Regions from separate parts of the Mesorhizobium sp. P171375 genome, predicted to be linked through region 3. Evidence: riboswitches for the same ligand, from Rfam matches in the RefSeq annotation. Region 3 holds a riboswitch; each other region holds the start of a gene.
The links. Region 3 has a riboswitch for thiamine pyrophosphate ahead of ACYHH6_RS17745 (YkoF family thiamine/hydroxymethylpyrimidine-binding protein). Riboswitches for the same ligand answer to the same signal wherever they lie in the genome.
Positions count from the first base shown of each region.

Region 1: it holds a riboswitch for thiamine pyrophosphate, as region 3 does, so the genes downstream of both, thiB (thiamine ABC transporter substrate binding subunit) here and ACYHH6_RS17745 (YkoF family thiamine/hydroxymethylpyrimidine-binding protein) in region 3, are expected to answer to the same signal.
Region 2: it holds a riboswitch for thiamine pyrophosphate, as region 3 does, so the genes downstream of both, thiC (phosphomethylpyrimidine synthase ThiC) here and ACYHH6_RS17745 (YkoF family thiamine/hydroxymethylpyrimidine-binding protein) in region 3, are expected to answer to the same signal.

Region 1 is NZ_JBYNWF010000001.1:369,150-373,717, reverse strand. Features, by position in the region: gene ACYHH6_RS01895 (ABC-F family ATP-binding cassette domain-containing protein) at 1-1,306, opposite strand, end outside; gene ACYHH6_RS01890 (thiamine diphosphokinase) at 1,308-1,967, opposite strand; TPP riboswitch at 2,151-2,266, shown strand; gene thiB (thiamine ABC transporter substrate binding subunit) at 2,311-3,318, shown strand; gene thiP (thiamine/thiamine pyrophosphate ABC transporter permease) at 3,551-4,568, shown strand, end outside.
Region 2 is NZ_JBYNWF010000001.1:2,127,742-2,132,309, forward strand. Features, by position in the region: gene thiO (glycine oxidase ThiO) at 1-126, opposite strand, end outside; gene thiC (phosphomethylpyrimidine synthase ThiC) at 123-1,958, opposite strand; TPP riboswitch at 2,061-2,177, opposite strand; gene pmtA (phospholipid N-methyltransferase PmtA) at 2,360-2,956, opposite strand; gene ACYHH6_RS10210 (DUF309 domain-containing protein) at 3,130-3,654, shown strand; partial or broken gene ACYHH6_RS10215 (MFS transporter) at 3,868-4,568, opposite strand, start outside.
Region 3 is NZ_JBYNWF010000001.1:3,684,627-3,689,194, reverse strand. Features, by position in the region: gene ACYHH6_RS17760 (ABC transporter substrate-binding protein) at 1-642, opposite strand, end outside; gene ACYHH6_RS17755 (ABC transporter ATP-binding protein) at 639-1,427, opposite strand; gene ACYHH6_RS17750 (ABC transporter permease) at 1,424-2,260, opposite strand; gene ACYHH6_RS17745 (YkoF family thiamine/hydroxymethylpyrimidine-binding protein) at 2,516-3,124, opposite strand; TPP riboswitch at 3,115-3,227, opposite strand; gene ACYHH6_RS17740 (hypothetical protein) at 3,420-3,785, shown strand; gene ACYHH6_RS17735 (DUF2934 domain-containing protein) at 3,915-4,154, opposite strand; gene ACYHH6_RS17730 (hypothetical protein) at 4,248-4,451, opposite strand; gene ACYHH6_RS17725 (DUF1236 domain-containing protein) at 4,545-4,568, opposite strand, start outside.

The DNA of each region.
Region 1 (4,568 bases), 3.3 Mb from region 3:
CGAGATCGTTGGTCGGCTCATCCAGCACCAGAAGGTTCGCCGGCCGCGCCAGCACGCGGGCCAGGATCAGCCGCGCCCGCTCGCCGCCGGACAGCTCACGCACCGGCGTGCGCGCCTGTTCGGGCTTGAACAGGAAATCCTTCATGTAGGAGACGACATGGCGCTGCTCGCCATTGATGACGAGGTTCTCGCCGCGTCCGTCGGTGAGATATTGCGCCAGCGTCTCCTGGGGATCGACCGCCTCGCGCTTCTGGTCGAGCGTGGCGATCTCCAGATTGGTGCCGAGCCGCACCGAGCCGGCATCGGGCTTCATTTCGCCGGTCAGCATCTTCAACAGCGTCGTCTTGCCGGCGCCGTTCGGTCCGACCAGGCCGACACGATCGCCGCGTTGGATGCCGGTCGAGAAGCCCTTGACCACCGTGACGTCGCCAAAGCTCTTCTCGACGTTCTTCGCCTCAATCACCAGTTTGCCGGATTCGGCGGCGTCGCTGGCCACCATGGTGGCCGAGCCTTCGGCGCCGCGATGGCCGCGAAAACGCTGGCGCATGGTCTGGAGTTCGCCGAGGCGGCGCATGTTGCGCTTGCGCCGCGCCGTCACGCCGTAGCGCAGCCAGTGCTCCTCGCGCACGATCTGACGGCCAAGCTTGTGCTGCTCGCGCTCTTCCTCTTCCAACACCTGGTCGCGCCATTCCTCGAAATGGCCAAAGCCCTTGTCGAGGCGGCGGGTCTGGCCGCGGTCGAGCCAGACGGTGGCGCGCGAGACGCGTTCGAGGAAGCGACGGTCGTGCGAGATGACGATTAGCGCCGACGAGGTGCGGACAAGCTCCTCTTCCAGCCATTCGATCACCGACAGATCGAGATGGTTGGTCGGCTCATCAAGCAGCAGAATATCAGGCTCCGGCGCCATCACACGAGCAAGCGCGGCGCGGCGCGCCTCGCCGCCGGAGAGGTCGTTGGGGTTTTCCGTGCCGGCGAGGCCGAGATGCTCCATCAGATAGGTGGCGCGGTAGGGATCGTCGGCCGGCCCAAGCCCGGCCTCGACATAGGCGCGCACATTGGCAAAGCCATCCATGTCGGGCATTTGCGGGAGATAGCGAACCGTTGCCGAAGGCTGGCGGAAGACTTCGCCGTCCTGCGGTTCGATCAGCCCTGCGGCGATCTTGAGCAGCGTCGACTTGCCGGAGCCGTTGCGGCCGACGAGCGCAATCTTGTCGCCGGCGGATGCGGTGAGTTCGGCGCCGTCGAGCAGCGGCGTGCCGCCGAAGGTCAGTCTTATCCCGTCGAGGTTGAGAAGGGGCGGGGCCATGTCAGCTTTCAGGCAAGGGATAGGGATGAGCGAGCAACAGCGCGCGGCCATGGCCAAGTGCGATTTCGAGCCGGCCCCCGGTCTTCTCTGACTTGACCTCGTTGGAGATGGTGAGCGACGAGCCGAAGGCAACCTCGACATGGTCGAGCGGCCATTTGGCGCTGGACACGGTCAGGCCCGAAAGATCGGAAAAGCCGAGCACGGAAAACAACGTGCCGTCGGCGTAGTCGAAGCCGGCCTTGCCCGGCAGCAAGGGAACCCCCTCCTGCGCGCCGCTGGTCAACAGCACTTTCGTGCCGGTCTCGGCCAGCCGCAGGCTGAGCGCCAGATGAAGGTACGCATGGTCGGCGCGCTTGCCACCGAAAGCGCCGGCCAGCACCAGGCTGGTGGCGCCGCGCTCCAGTGCGGCGGCGATGGCCAGCTCCCCGTCGGTCTTGTCCTTTTCGGGCGGAAATACCTGGCGCGGCACGGCGGCGAGATCGACGGGAAGCTCCGCGGGCACGGAATCGAAGTCGCCCACCCAAAGCTCCGGCATCAGGCCGAGCATCCGGGCATGGCCGATGCCGGCGTCGGCGGCGATGACGCGCGCGCCTTCGACCTGGCGGTCGAGCCGCGGCGTGCGGATGAGATCGCCGCCAAGCAGGATGGTGAATGTGCTCATATCCGGTGGCCCTTACCAGCCCCGCCGGCGAAACGGAAGGCCGAGCCTTGGCTAGCTTTTTGTTGGAGCATGATCTCCGGACAAAACGGTTCCCGTTTGTCCGAGAAAACCGGTTCCCACTTTTCGGATCATGCTCTGGCAAAGTTCCGCTTGCGTGGCACCTTGGCCGGCCCTATGTGTCGAAACGCTCTAACGGGGTGCCGAACGCGATGTTTCGCGGGTCGGCTGAGAGGCAGTCTCGCCAACCCGCTGAACCTGATCCGGTTTGTACCGGCGGAGGGATTAGACGCTTCGGACAGACCGACGCCTCAATTCCTTTCAAACACGAATGAAGGAGGTGCCGATGCGCATGTTTTTGTCCCGTCTTGTCCCAGCCCTGGGTCTTGCTTTTTCGCTTCTCGCCGTGCCTGCGTCCGCGCAGGAAAAACTCACCGTCTACACCTATGAGAGTTTCACTGCCGATTGGGGCCCGGGTCCTGCGGTGAAGAAGGAATTCGAAGCCGAATGCGGCTGCAGCGTCGACTTCGTCTCGGTCGCCGACGGCGTCGCGCTGCTCAACCGCGTCAAGCTCGAGGGGGCGTCGACCAAGGCCGATATCGTGCTTGGCCTCGACACCAATTTGACTGCCGAGGCCAAGGCCTCCGGCCTGTTTGTCCCGCATGGCGCTGTGGCTGAAAACAGCGTGCCGGGCGGCTGGAGCGACGATACTTTCGTCCCCTATGACTATGGCTATTTCGCTGTCGTCTATGACACCGAGAAGCTGAAGAACCCGCCCAAGAGCCTGAAGGAACTGGTCGAAGGCGATGCCGCCGACAAGATCGTCATCCAGGATCCGCGCACCTCGACGCCGGGCCTTGGCCTGCTTCTGTGGGTGAAGTCGGTTTATGGCGACAAGGCGCCGGAAGCCTGGGCCAAGCTCAAGCCAAAGGTGCTGACGGTGACGCCGGGCTGGAGCGAAGCCTATGGCCTGTTCACCAAGGGCGAGGCGCCAATGGTGCTGTCCTACACGACGTCGCCGGCTTACCACATGGTGGCCGAAAACACCGATCGCTACCAGGCGGCATCCTTCGAGGAAGGCGAGTATCTGCAGATCGAGGTCGCCGGCATCACCACCACGGGTGCGAAAAACCCCCTGGCGGCAAAGTTTCTCGCCTTCATGACCGGGCCGAAATTCCAGAATGTCATTCCGGAGACCAACTGGATGTTCCCGGCGGGGAAAATCGACAAGCCGCTCAATCCGGCCTTCGACAAACTGGTCAAGCCGGTGAAGACGCTGCTGTTCAGCCCGGAAGAGGTTGCGGCCAACCGCAAGGCTTGGGTGGATGAGTGGCTGGCGGTGATGAGCAAGTAGATTTGGCTGGATGATCGGAAGATGACCGCTCTACGGCGCCCCCCTCTGTCCTGCCGGACATCTCCCCCACGAGGGGGGAGATTGGGTGTCGCCTCGGCTTTCGCCAACCTCCAACGTTTTGAGCGGAGCGCGGAAACTGCTGATCTCCCCCCTCGTGGGGGAGATGTCCGGCAGGACAGAGGGGGGCGCGAAGGAACGCGACGCCCGCCAAAGATCTTTTGGGCGGTCCGGCGTGCAACGCTCTGACCCCCGCGTCACCGCCGGCATTGTCGCGCTCGCGGCAATCGCGCTGCTGATCGGCGGCGCCTTTGCCGGGCTTATCCGCGAAGGCGCGCACGACCTCCGCGGTGCTGCGTCCGCCTTCGATCTCTATCTCCTGCGCGTTGTCCGCTTCACGCTCTGGCAAGCAGTCCTTTCGACGCTGCTTTCCGTCGTGCCGGCGCTGTTCGTGGCGCGTGCTCTGTCGCGGCATCCGCGCTTCTTTGGCCGCGGTTTCATCCTGCAACTGTTCACCGTGCCGCTGGCACTGCCGGCCATTGTCGCGGCGCTCGGCATACTGGCGCTCTATGGCCGGGCCGGCTACTTCGCCGCGATCGGTGGTCAAAGCTGGCCCGATATCTATGGCCTGTCGGGCATCCTCGTCGCTCATGTCTTCTTCAATCTGCCGCTGGCAACACGGCTGTTCCTTGAGGCACTGGGCACGGTGCCTGCCGATCAATGGCGGCTGGCAAGCCAGCTCGGCATGGGGGCGAGACCAGCCTTCCGGTTGATCGAATGGCCGGTGCTGCGATCGGCTCTGCCGGGCGTCGCCGGCCTTGTCTTCATGCTTTGCATCACCTCCTTCACCATCGTGCTCATCCTCGGCGGCGGGCCGGCGGCGACGACGCTGGAGGTCGCCATCTACCAAGCGCTGCGCTTCGATTTCGATCCCGCGCGGGCAGTTACACTGACAGTGCTGCAAATTGCCCTGACCTTTGCCGTCGTGCTGGCGCTGACGCGGCTTGGCGCCAATGTGACCGGGGATGCGAACCTGCCTGTGGCGCGGCGCCGCTATCTCTCGGCCGGCCCGGTCGAAACGGCGCTTAATGTCGTATTGATCGCGCTCGCTTTGCTGTTCGTCGCCGGGCCGATGGCGGCAACCGTCGCATCCGGCCTTGGCGCCGATCTCGGCCGGCTGGCCGGCGAGAGCGCGGTGCGCCAGGCGACGCTGACCAGCGCCTGTCTCAGCCTCCTGGCGGCGCTGCTTTCGG
Region 2 (4,568 bases), 1.6 Mb from region 3:
GAACCACGACGCATTGCCCCCAAGGGCAGGCCTTGTCTCGGCAACGGTAACCGCCGCGCCGCGTGCGGCGAATTCGAAGGCGGCGGTGAGGCCGGCAACGCCGGCCCCTTTGACCAAGACCTTCATGATGGCTCACGCGGCTGAGGTATGAGCGGTGCGCCGGTCTCGTCCGCCGGCAGGTAGAGATCACCGCCCTCGCGGTATTTCGCCGCCATCGCCGCCATGCCCTCTTTCTGCGCCTCGGCGCGGATGTCGTGAGAGATACGCATGGAGCAGAATTTCGGTCCGCACATCGAGCAGAAATGCGCCAGCTTGTGCGCCTCCTTGGGCAAGGTCTGGTCGTGGAAGGACCGCGCGGTTTCGGGATCGAGCGACAGGTTGAACTGATCCTCCCAGCGGAACTCGAAGCGCGCGCGCGAAAGCGCATCATCCCTGACCTTCGCTGCCGGATGGCCCTTCGCCAGGTCGGCGGCGTGGGCGGCTATCTTGTAGGTGATCACGCCGATCTTGACGTCGTTGCGATCGGGAAGGCCGAGATGCTCCTTGGGCGTGACGTAGCAGAGCATGGCGGTGCCGAACCAGCCGATCATCGCGGCGCCGATGCCTGAGGTGATGTGGTCGTAGCCCGGCGCGATGTCGGTCGTCAGCGGTCCGAGCGTATAGAACGGCGCCTCGCCGCAGACGGCGAGTTGCTTGTCCATGTTCGCCTTGATCTTGTGCATCGGCACGTGGCCGGGGCCCTCTATCATCACCTGGCAATCCTTCGCCCAGGCGATCTTCGTCAGCTCGCCGAGCGTCTCCAGCTCGGCGAACTGCGCCGCGTCATTGGCATCGGCGATCGAGCCTGGACGAAGACCGTCGCCGAGCGAGAAGGAGACGTCGTAGGCTCTGGCGATGTCGCAGATCTCCGCGAAGTGCTCGTAGAGGAAGCTTTCCCGGTGATGGTGCAGGCACCATTTGGCCATGATCGAGCCGCCGCGCGAGACGATACCCGTCACCCGGTCGACGGTCAGCGGGATATAATGCAGCCGCACGCCGGCGTGGATGGTGAAATAGTCGACGCCTTGCTCGGCCTGTTCGATCAGCGTGTCGCGGTAGACCTCCCAGGTCAGATCCTCGGCAATGCCGCCGACCTTTTCGAGCGCCTGGTAGAGCGGCACCGTGCCGATCGGCACCGGCGCGTTGCGCACGATCCAGTCGCGGATGTTGTGGATGTTGCGGCCGGTCGACAGGTCCATCACCGTATCGGCGCCCCAGCGGATCGCCCACACCATCTTTTCGACCTCTTCCGCCATCGACGATGTGACGGCGGAGTTACCGATATTGGCGTTGATCTTCACCAGGAAATTGCGGCCGATGATCATCGGCTCGCTCTCGGGATGGTTGATGTTGGCGGGAATGATCGCCCGTCCGCGCGCCACCTCGTCACGCACGAATTCGGGCGTGACGAAATCGGGCAGTGTCGCGCCGAAAGCCTCGCCGTCGCGCTCAAGCTTGCCGTGCAGGATCTCGCGACCAAGGTTCTCGCGAATGGCAACGAACTCCATTTCGGGTGTGATGATGCCGGCGCGCGCATAGGCAAGCTGCGTCACCGCCTTGCCTGCTTTGGCCCTGAGCGGTCGGTGGCGGATGGGAAATTCCGGCGTCAGGCGTTCGCCCGTCGCGAATCCGTTGTCCTCCGGCCGGACATGGCGGCCGTCACAGTCCTCGACATCGCCGCGGGCCAAGATCCATTCGTGGCGAAGCCGAGCCAGGCCTTTTTCGATGCTGGTTTCGACAGCCGGATCGGTATAGGGGCCCGACGGATCGTAGACGGTGACTGGCGGTTCGCCGGCTGTCGGATGGACGGAGATTTCGCGCATCGGCACTTTGATCTGCGAGTGGATGGTGCCGGGCTTGTGGATCTTCCGCGAGGCGGGCAGCGGTCCCGTCGACACGGCAGGGGTGAGGGCATTCATCTTGAGGCTCCTTTGCTCATGCATTGGAGACCCAGTTCTGTGCCGGAAGGATGAAAAGACGCTTCTGTCGACCTGCCGAAACAGGACCTCGGGCGTAACTCCCGCAAAGCGCTTGCACCGTCCCTACGCCAGTATGAACTGGATCAGGTTCAACGGGTCACTGCGCCGCGAAAGCCAGCAGTATCTCAGCCCCTTGCCGGGACTCCCCTGGTGAATGCCTCAGGTTGAACGGGCCGGCGCGGCTTTGTCAAGCGCATTTGGCCCGCCCACTGTCAAATCAAACCAGGACCGCTTCGTCTTCTTGGCAGTCTGGCATCTGCCCCTGCTCTGTCCACATCCTGTTTGGGTGGAAGGCCACCACCCAGCGGAACCCTCAGAGAAGGAAAACCGTCCAGATTTGGCTAGACTGCTCGACGATAAGTCCAGAGCTGTGCCGGCGGTATGTTGCGGACGACGAAGTCATAGTGGGAAACCACGTAACGGTCTGGCATCTTGATCACCGGCGACAGAGGTCCATACGTGATCTGAATTAGAGGCCGGCCGGCAGGAATACGGGCAAGCAGATCCTCAACCAGCGCGACACGCTGTTGCATTGGAAAGCTCAACAGCGGGACTGCACTTATAACACAATCGAACTGTTCACCTTTGCGCTCACCCAGAGCTTCGTCCAGCGCAAATGCGTCGCCCAATCTGAAGTCCACATTCGGGAAGCGTTGCACCAGGCCGTCGTAGAAAATCCTGGAATATTCGACTGAAACCAGCTGGCGCGGCTTGATTCCCCTAGCCAGGATCGCCTTTGTGATGACACCGGTTCCCGCGCCAAGCTCCAGAATCGGCAATCCTGACCGTGGGTTCACCACGCTTGCCATCCGGCGTGCCGCATAAACCGAAGTGGGAATAAGGGCTCCCACGCCCTTCTTGTCCTTCTGCCAGCCTTTGGAGAATTGGACTTCTTCCTCAAACCTTTTGCCGAGCCGCTCCTTCAGTCGCAAAATCATATCTTCTCCTTGCGTCAGCCGCTTACCCAACGTCATCATTTGGCAAAGCGCGTTTTGGCCAATCTCGGCACCTTTTACAAGCCGGTTACGACCGCTTCCCTGTCACGACGCGGTCAGCATGAATTGCCCCTTAACGCACTTTCATGTTTGCTGGGTCTATGTCTCGCCCTCGCTTGCTGCCCGAAAAAAGTTTCCCGAGCTATGCGTATCTGCCCGGCAAATATCCGCATCCGGTGCGCGATCCCTTGGGCCACAGTTACCGATCAGATCCGGTGACCGTCGCCGTTGGCGAAGCGCTCGGCTCAGATGTGTTTCGATGGGGAATCGACCTTTTCAATCACGGCTACTACTGGGAAGCCCATGAAGCCTGGGAGCCTCTCTGGCAGGCTGCGAAACACAGCGCTCAGCACCGCATGTTCTTCAAGGGACTGATCCTGTTAGCGGCGGCCGGGGTGAAGATCCGCGAGGGCAAGCGGGTCGCAGCGGCGCGCCATGCGACAAGAGCTGCAGGGCTTTTTCGTCAGGTGGTGAGAGTGCCGGGCGGCCTGTGGGAGAAAGCGCTGGGAATGACACCCGCCGCGCTCGCTGAACATGCCCAAGCGATCGTAGCTTACCCGGTTGTTCCGCGGGAGCCAAAGCCTGCCCAGCCTGAGCCCGTGTTTGATTTCATACTCGCACCAGTATCCGAGAGCGTTTGATCGGCATTCAGTGGTTCAAGTGTCCAAGCTAACTTTGTCAGCAGGAAACGGGGCCTTTGAAAACCGCTCACCACCCGCATGCGTCACAAAAATAAGAGTGCAGTAAGGTTTTATAGGCAACTCGCGGCCGCTTCGATGTCGATGGTCTCGAGGGTCGGGGGCGACCGGTCGCGCTCGTAGCCAATCTATTGATGACAGAGATGCCGGCAGGCTTCAATGACGGGGATGGCGAAAAGCTGAGTGCTCGGGCTTGCGGGCCGAGCTTGTCGGCCGCTCGATGGAAAGGGTCATTTGAGGTGGGGTCTCGGCCGCGTGCAGCTGAAAGACACGCTCGTCCAGTTCCTTGTCCACTTCCGTCAGACGATGATTGAGGCGAAGGTAGTCCGTCCAGGTCGGCGTGCGGACGTTTCTGTCCAATGCATAGGCTTCTGCAGGTTCCGCTGGAGCGTCCAGTTCCGAGCACCGACGCGGCTGTGTACATGGCGCCGCTGCCGCATGAGGTCGAGGAAGGCCTCGAGATTTCTCTCGGCTATCAGATATTCGATCTTGACCCACGATCGGGCCGCTCCTCGGCTTCAAGTTGAGAGAGACAGCTGGGGCATCGAATTCCTCCAAGGGATCGGGCTCGGAGTCGCGGCGCTCTCGAAGAGGAAAGAGAACGCCGGCTGCAGCGACGATCAACAGGGCTCCAGCGGAGCCCTCCAGCGCCCAGGTCAACGAATGGTTTTCGGCCACCGTGCCCCACACCCAGCTGCCGAGCGCGATGCCGCCGTCTATCAAAGCATAGTAGATCGAGATGGTGCGCCCCACGACCCAGCGCGGGCTCGCCAGCTGCACGCTCACACCAACCCCGGACCAGGCGGTCACCCAGCCCGCGCCGCCCAAGGCGAGTGCAATTGCCGCCACGGTAATCG
Region 3 (4,568 bases):
GGTGGTGTGCTCGTCGGGCACGCCGTAGTCGGCGTAGCGGAAGCCGCGCTGCCTGATGCCTTTCAGCTCGGCATCGACGCCTTCCCAGGTCGAGACTTCCAGCGTGAAATCGACCGAGCCGTTGGCCAGCGCCTCATAGGCCGAGGTGCCGAGCGTCACCGTCTCGAAACTGCCCTTGCCGCCATCGTGGCGGATGATGGTCGAGATCAGCGTGTTTTCCCAGGCGCTGCCGAAGCCGCCATAGGTCAGGCCGTCGAGATTCTTCGGGCTCTTGATCTCGCCGCGATCCGCGTTGAAGACCAGCCGTCCCGTCTCCTGCTGCACCACGGCGTAGACTGCCTTGAGGTCGGCGCCTGCGGCACGCTGGGTGAACAGGCCGACGCCGGCAATGCCGAAATCGGCGATGCGGTTGGCGACCAGCGTGCCGGCGCCGGTATCGCCATAAGGCAGGATGTCGACGGTGAGCCCGGCCTCGTCGTAAAAACCTTTGTCGCGAGCAACGAACAGGCCGATATGGTTGGTGTTGACCGTCCAGTCGAGCGCGACGGCGACTTTTTGCGCAGCCGCATGAGCGCGCGAGGCCAGCGGCAGTCCGGCAGCCAGCGTCAAAAGCAGCGCTTGCCGGCGGGTGAATTCGGTCATGATGATCTCCTTTGAGCGGTCTGCGGGAACGAGGCTCGGTCAGCCCCGGGATTGAGCAGCGTGTCGAGGATTTCGGCTTCGAGCACAGCGGCCTGGCGCGCGGCATCGCTGCCGGCGGCACGCGGGCGCGGCAGCGGCACGGTAATCTCGCTGATGATGCGGGCGGGCCGTGACGACAGGAGATAAATGCGGTCCGACAGGTACACCGCTTCACGCACGTCATGGGTGATCAGCAGCGCCGTCCAGCGATGACGCTGCCACGTGCCTTCCAGCCAGCGCTGCATGGCCGCGCGTGTCAGCGCATCCAGCGCGCCAAAGGGCTCGTCGAGCAGCAGCATGTCGCGTTGCTGCACCACTGTGCGCAAAAGCGCGGCGCGCTGGCGCATGCCGCCGGAGAGTTCCGCCGGCCAGGCGCGCTCGAAACCGGCAAGGCCGAATTCAGCGAACAGCGGCGCGACTTGCTCGCGCGCCTCGCGGCGCTTCATGCCCTGCACCTCCAGCCCCAGCGTCACATTGTCGATGACGCGGCGCCATGGCATCAGCGCGTCGCGCTGCGGCATGAAGGCGAAATGGCGACCATGGTCATCGAGTGGCGCACCGTCGAAGCGCATGTCGCCCTCGCCTTTCAGCGCACCCGTCAGCAGCTGGAACAGTGTCGACTTGCCGGCGCCGGAGGGGCCGAGGATGGACACGAACTCGCCGGCCGCGACATGAAGCGAAATGCCCGCGAGCACCTCCAGCGCGCCGAAGCTTTTGCTGATATCGCGGAGTTCGAGCCGTGTCATTGGGAGCTCTCTCCCGAAGGCTTGCCGCCGCGGCTCTCGCTCCCCGCATTTTCCCAAGGCATGGCGAGGCGCTGGATGAGCACCGCAAGGCCGAACAAAGCAAGCGTGAGCGCCGCGCTGACGGCGACCGCGGCGAGCACCAGATCGGGGCGGAAATTGTTCTTGGCGTTGAGCATGTAGATGCCCAATCCCTTCGCCGCCCCCGCATATTCGGCGAAGATCGCGCCGACCACGGCGTAGGTGATGGAGATGCGCAGCCCGGCGAAGAAGTACGGCAGCGCCGAAGGCAGCCGCGCCAGCCAGAAGATGCGCCGGCGCCCTGCCCCCATGGCGGCGAGCATCTGGGCAATCTCCTTGCTCGTTGCAGCGTAGCCTTCGACCAACGCCACCATCATCGGGAAGAAAGTGACCAGTGCGACGAGCAGGATTTTCGGCATCAGCCCGAAGCCGAACCACAGCACGATGAGCGGCGCGATGGCGACCAGCGGCAAGGTCTGGCTGACGATCAGCAGCGGGAAGAGCGCGCGGCGCAGCGGGGTCAAAAAATCGACCAGCGCCGAAAGCACGAAGGCGGCAATCAACGAGCAGGCGAAGCCGGCAAGCGTGGCGCGGATGGTGGGAAGCGTATTGTCGGCAAGGGCAGCGCGGTTCTCCCAGGCCTGCAGCAACACGCGCGACGGCGCCGGCAGCATGCCGTGCGTGACGCCGCCATAGCGGGCGTAGAGCTCCCAGGCCGCGAGGAGCAGGGTCAAGGAGATGGCGGCGGGGATGGCCTTGGCGATGGCGGGGGCTGATCTCCCCCCTCGAGGGGGAGATGTCGCCGAAGGCGACAGAGGGGGTCGCCGGCCATAGAGCGCCCACGCCTTGCCGATGCGAAAAGAGCGTCGGCGCTCCACGCGCTGGAACCCCCTCTGGCCTGCCGGCCATCTCCCCCTCAAGGGGGGAGATTCACTTGCATCGCGGTCTTCGCCAATTGCCAATGGCTCCCCTCCTCTTTGTACTGAGGGGTCGGGGGCATCTCCCCCACGCGATGAGTTGGACAAAACAGCCACGGCAATATCCTCGATGAACGACGCCTGAGCCGCGGCTCAGACGGCGCTCGGGCTGTTCGCAGAAATCGTGATGTCGAGGGTGACGTGGCCGGCGCCCGGGCCGAAGCGGCAGAAGGCTTCACCCAGCGTCGCAAACACCGCGCCGGCATCGCCACGCAGTTTGGTGCAGAAGTTCTTCGAGCGTTCAAAGACGCCGGACTGCTTCAGGAAATCGATGCAGCCATAGATCTCGTCCATATGGTCGCCCGTACCCATCACATAGAGCGAGAACTGCGCCGCCACCGGCTGGTCGGTCGATGGCGTGGCCTGGACGGCGCGGATCGCGGCGACCTTGCGCTCGTCCAGCGCAATGGCGGGTCCGCCGGTCTCGTCGGAGCGGCAGATCGGATCGTCGGGCTCGCCCGGGCAACCGCGCGAAACCGCAGCCGAAAGCACGCAATGTTTGCCGCTTTTGGCGGCCGCCACGAACAGGTCGCGCATGGCTGGAAACAACACCTCGGGCGGCCCGACCAGAAGCGTCGAGATGTCGTCGGTTTCGATCCTCAGCCGTTCACGCCAGGGATCGAGCGCGCCGAGCGCGCCAAGGATGACGCCGACGAAATCGTCGGTCATGGGATAAAGGGAAATCTGTGCACCGGAAAACATCGCCCGCCTCGCTCCGCTGGTATTATCCAGATCAGCTTTAGGGTCCGAAGGCTTGCCGCCCTCATCTCAGCCCCGACCGTACGGAGCACCCCTGTGGATGGGCGGGTTAAAGCACTGTTCGAGGCATTGGGGAAGAGTATTTTTCGACTGTCATCGCGAAGTGTATTGGGCCAGGTTTCTTGGCTTCAGGAAATCCGCATCATTTTGAAAGTTGAATTCGTTCAAATTGTACGCATCGTCCTTGACGAAATATCGTACATAAAGTACGATATTTCCTTTGAACAAGGGGAATTCCGTGAGCACAGCGAACCATGCCGCCTTCGCCGACCTCTCCCGCCCGCTGTTGTCACTGCCGCTGCTGCCGCCCCTGTCGTTCGACCAGCGCGAACGCGTTGCCGGAGCATGGCGAATGGCCAGCCAGGACATCGCCGACGATATTCGTTTCATCCGCCAATATTTGAAAGTGATTGCCGAGAAGGACGAGAGGCTGTCGACCGGCACGCTCGTTCACAGCCACGCCTATGTCGAAGCCTGCGCCGGCTGGCTGCCCCAGACGGTGGCGCGCTATCGGCGCCACTTGCGCCAGATCACCGAATGCGAACTGGTCATGACAGCTGCCGGTATCCGCTTTGCCCTGTCGAGTTATGCCTGGGAGGCATAGGGCATCGCGCGATCTTCATGCGCAATGAATTGCGCTCCCCGTGGAGGCGCAATTCGTCGGGTTAAGAGACACTGGCGGGCCGAACGGCGACGCCCAGAACGGGGCCGCCCGGGCGAATTCTGCCCTTGCCTATTTCGACTTGGCCTTGCCGGACTTTGCGGCCGCCGGCTTTGCAGCCTTGGGCTTGGCGTCGGGCTTGACGGGCTTCGCAGCAGCCTTCTTCGCCGTCTTCTTCGGTTTGGCGGCCACACCATCTACTTCGGCCGTAGCCTGTTCCCAGTGCTCCTGATGCGCGCCTTCTGGGCGGCCGGCCTGTTCCCAAATCTCATGTGCGCGCTGGCGAATGCGGTCCTGTCTGTCGTCCGTCACTTAAGCCTCCGTGGTTGGGTCCGATGGTTAGGTCCAGATTCCACGAAAACATTAGCCGAAATTTGAGCCCGCGTCTTGAGGGACGAGCTGCTTTCAATGCGGATCGGAAACGACCGCAACGCCGAGCAGCGCCGCTTTCTTAGTGATCAGCCCGGCGAGGTCGGCATCCGACCGATCCGTGCCGGTGCGCTCCCGCAAGAGCGCAATCGCTTCCTTCATCGACAACAGCGCGGTGCTGCGCTCAGCCAACAGCTTGTCGCAACACGCCGCCACGTTGGTCTCGACATGCGGCAACATGGGCAATGCTCCTTTCATCATTCGGCCCTGCCGCCCCTTATTGGGATGAACGACAGGGAGCCGTATTGGTGGTTCGGTCAGTTGTGGCCAGCGTTATTCGACCACCTCAACGATCCT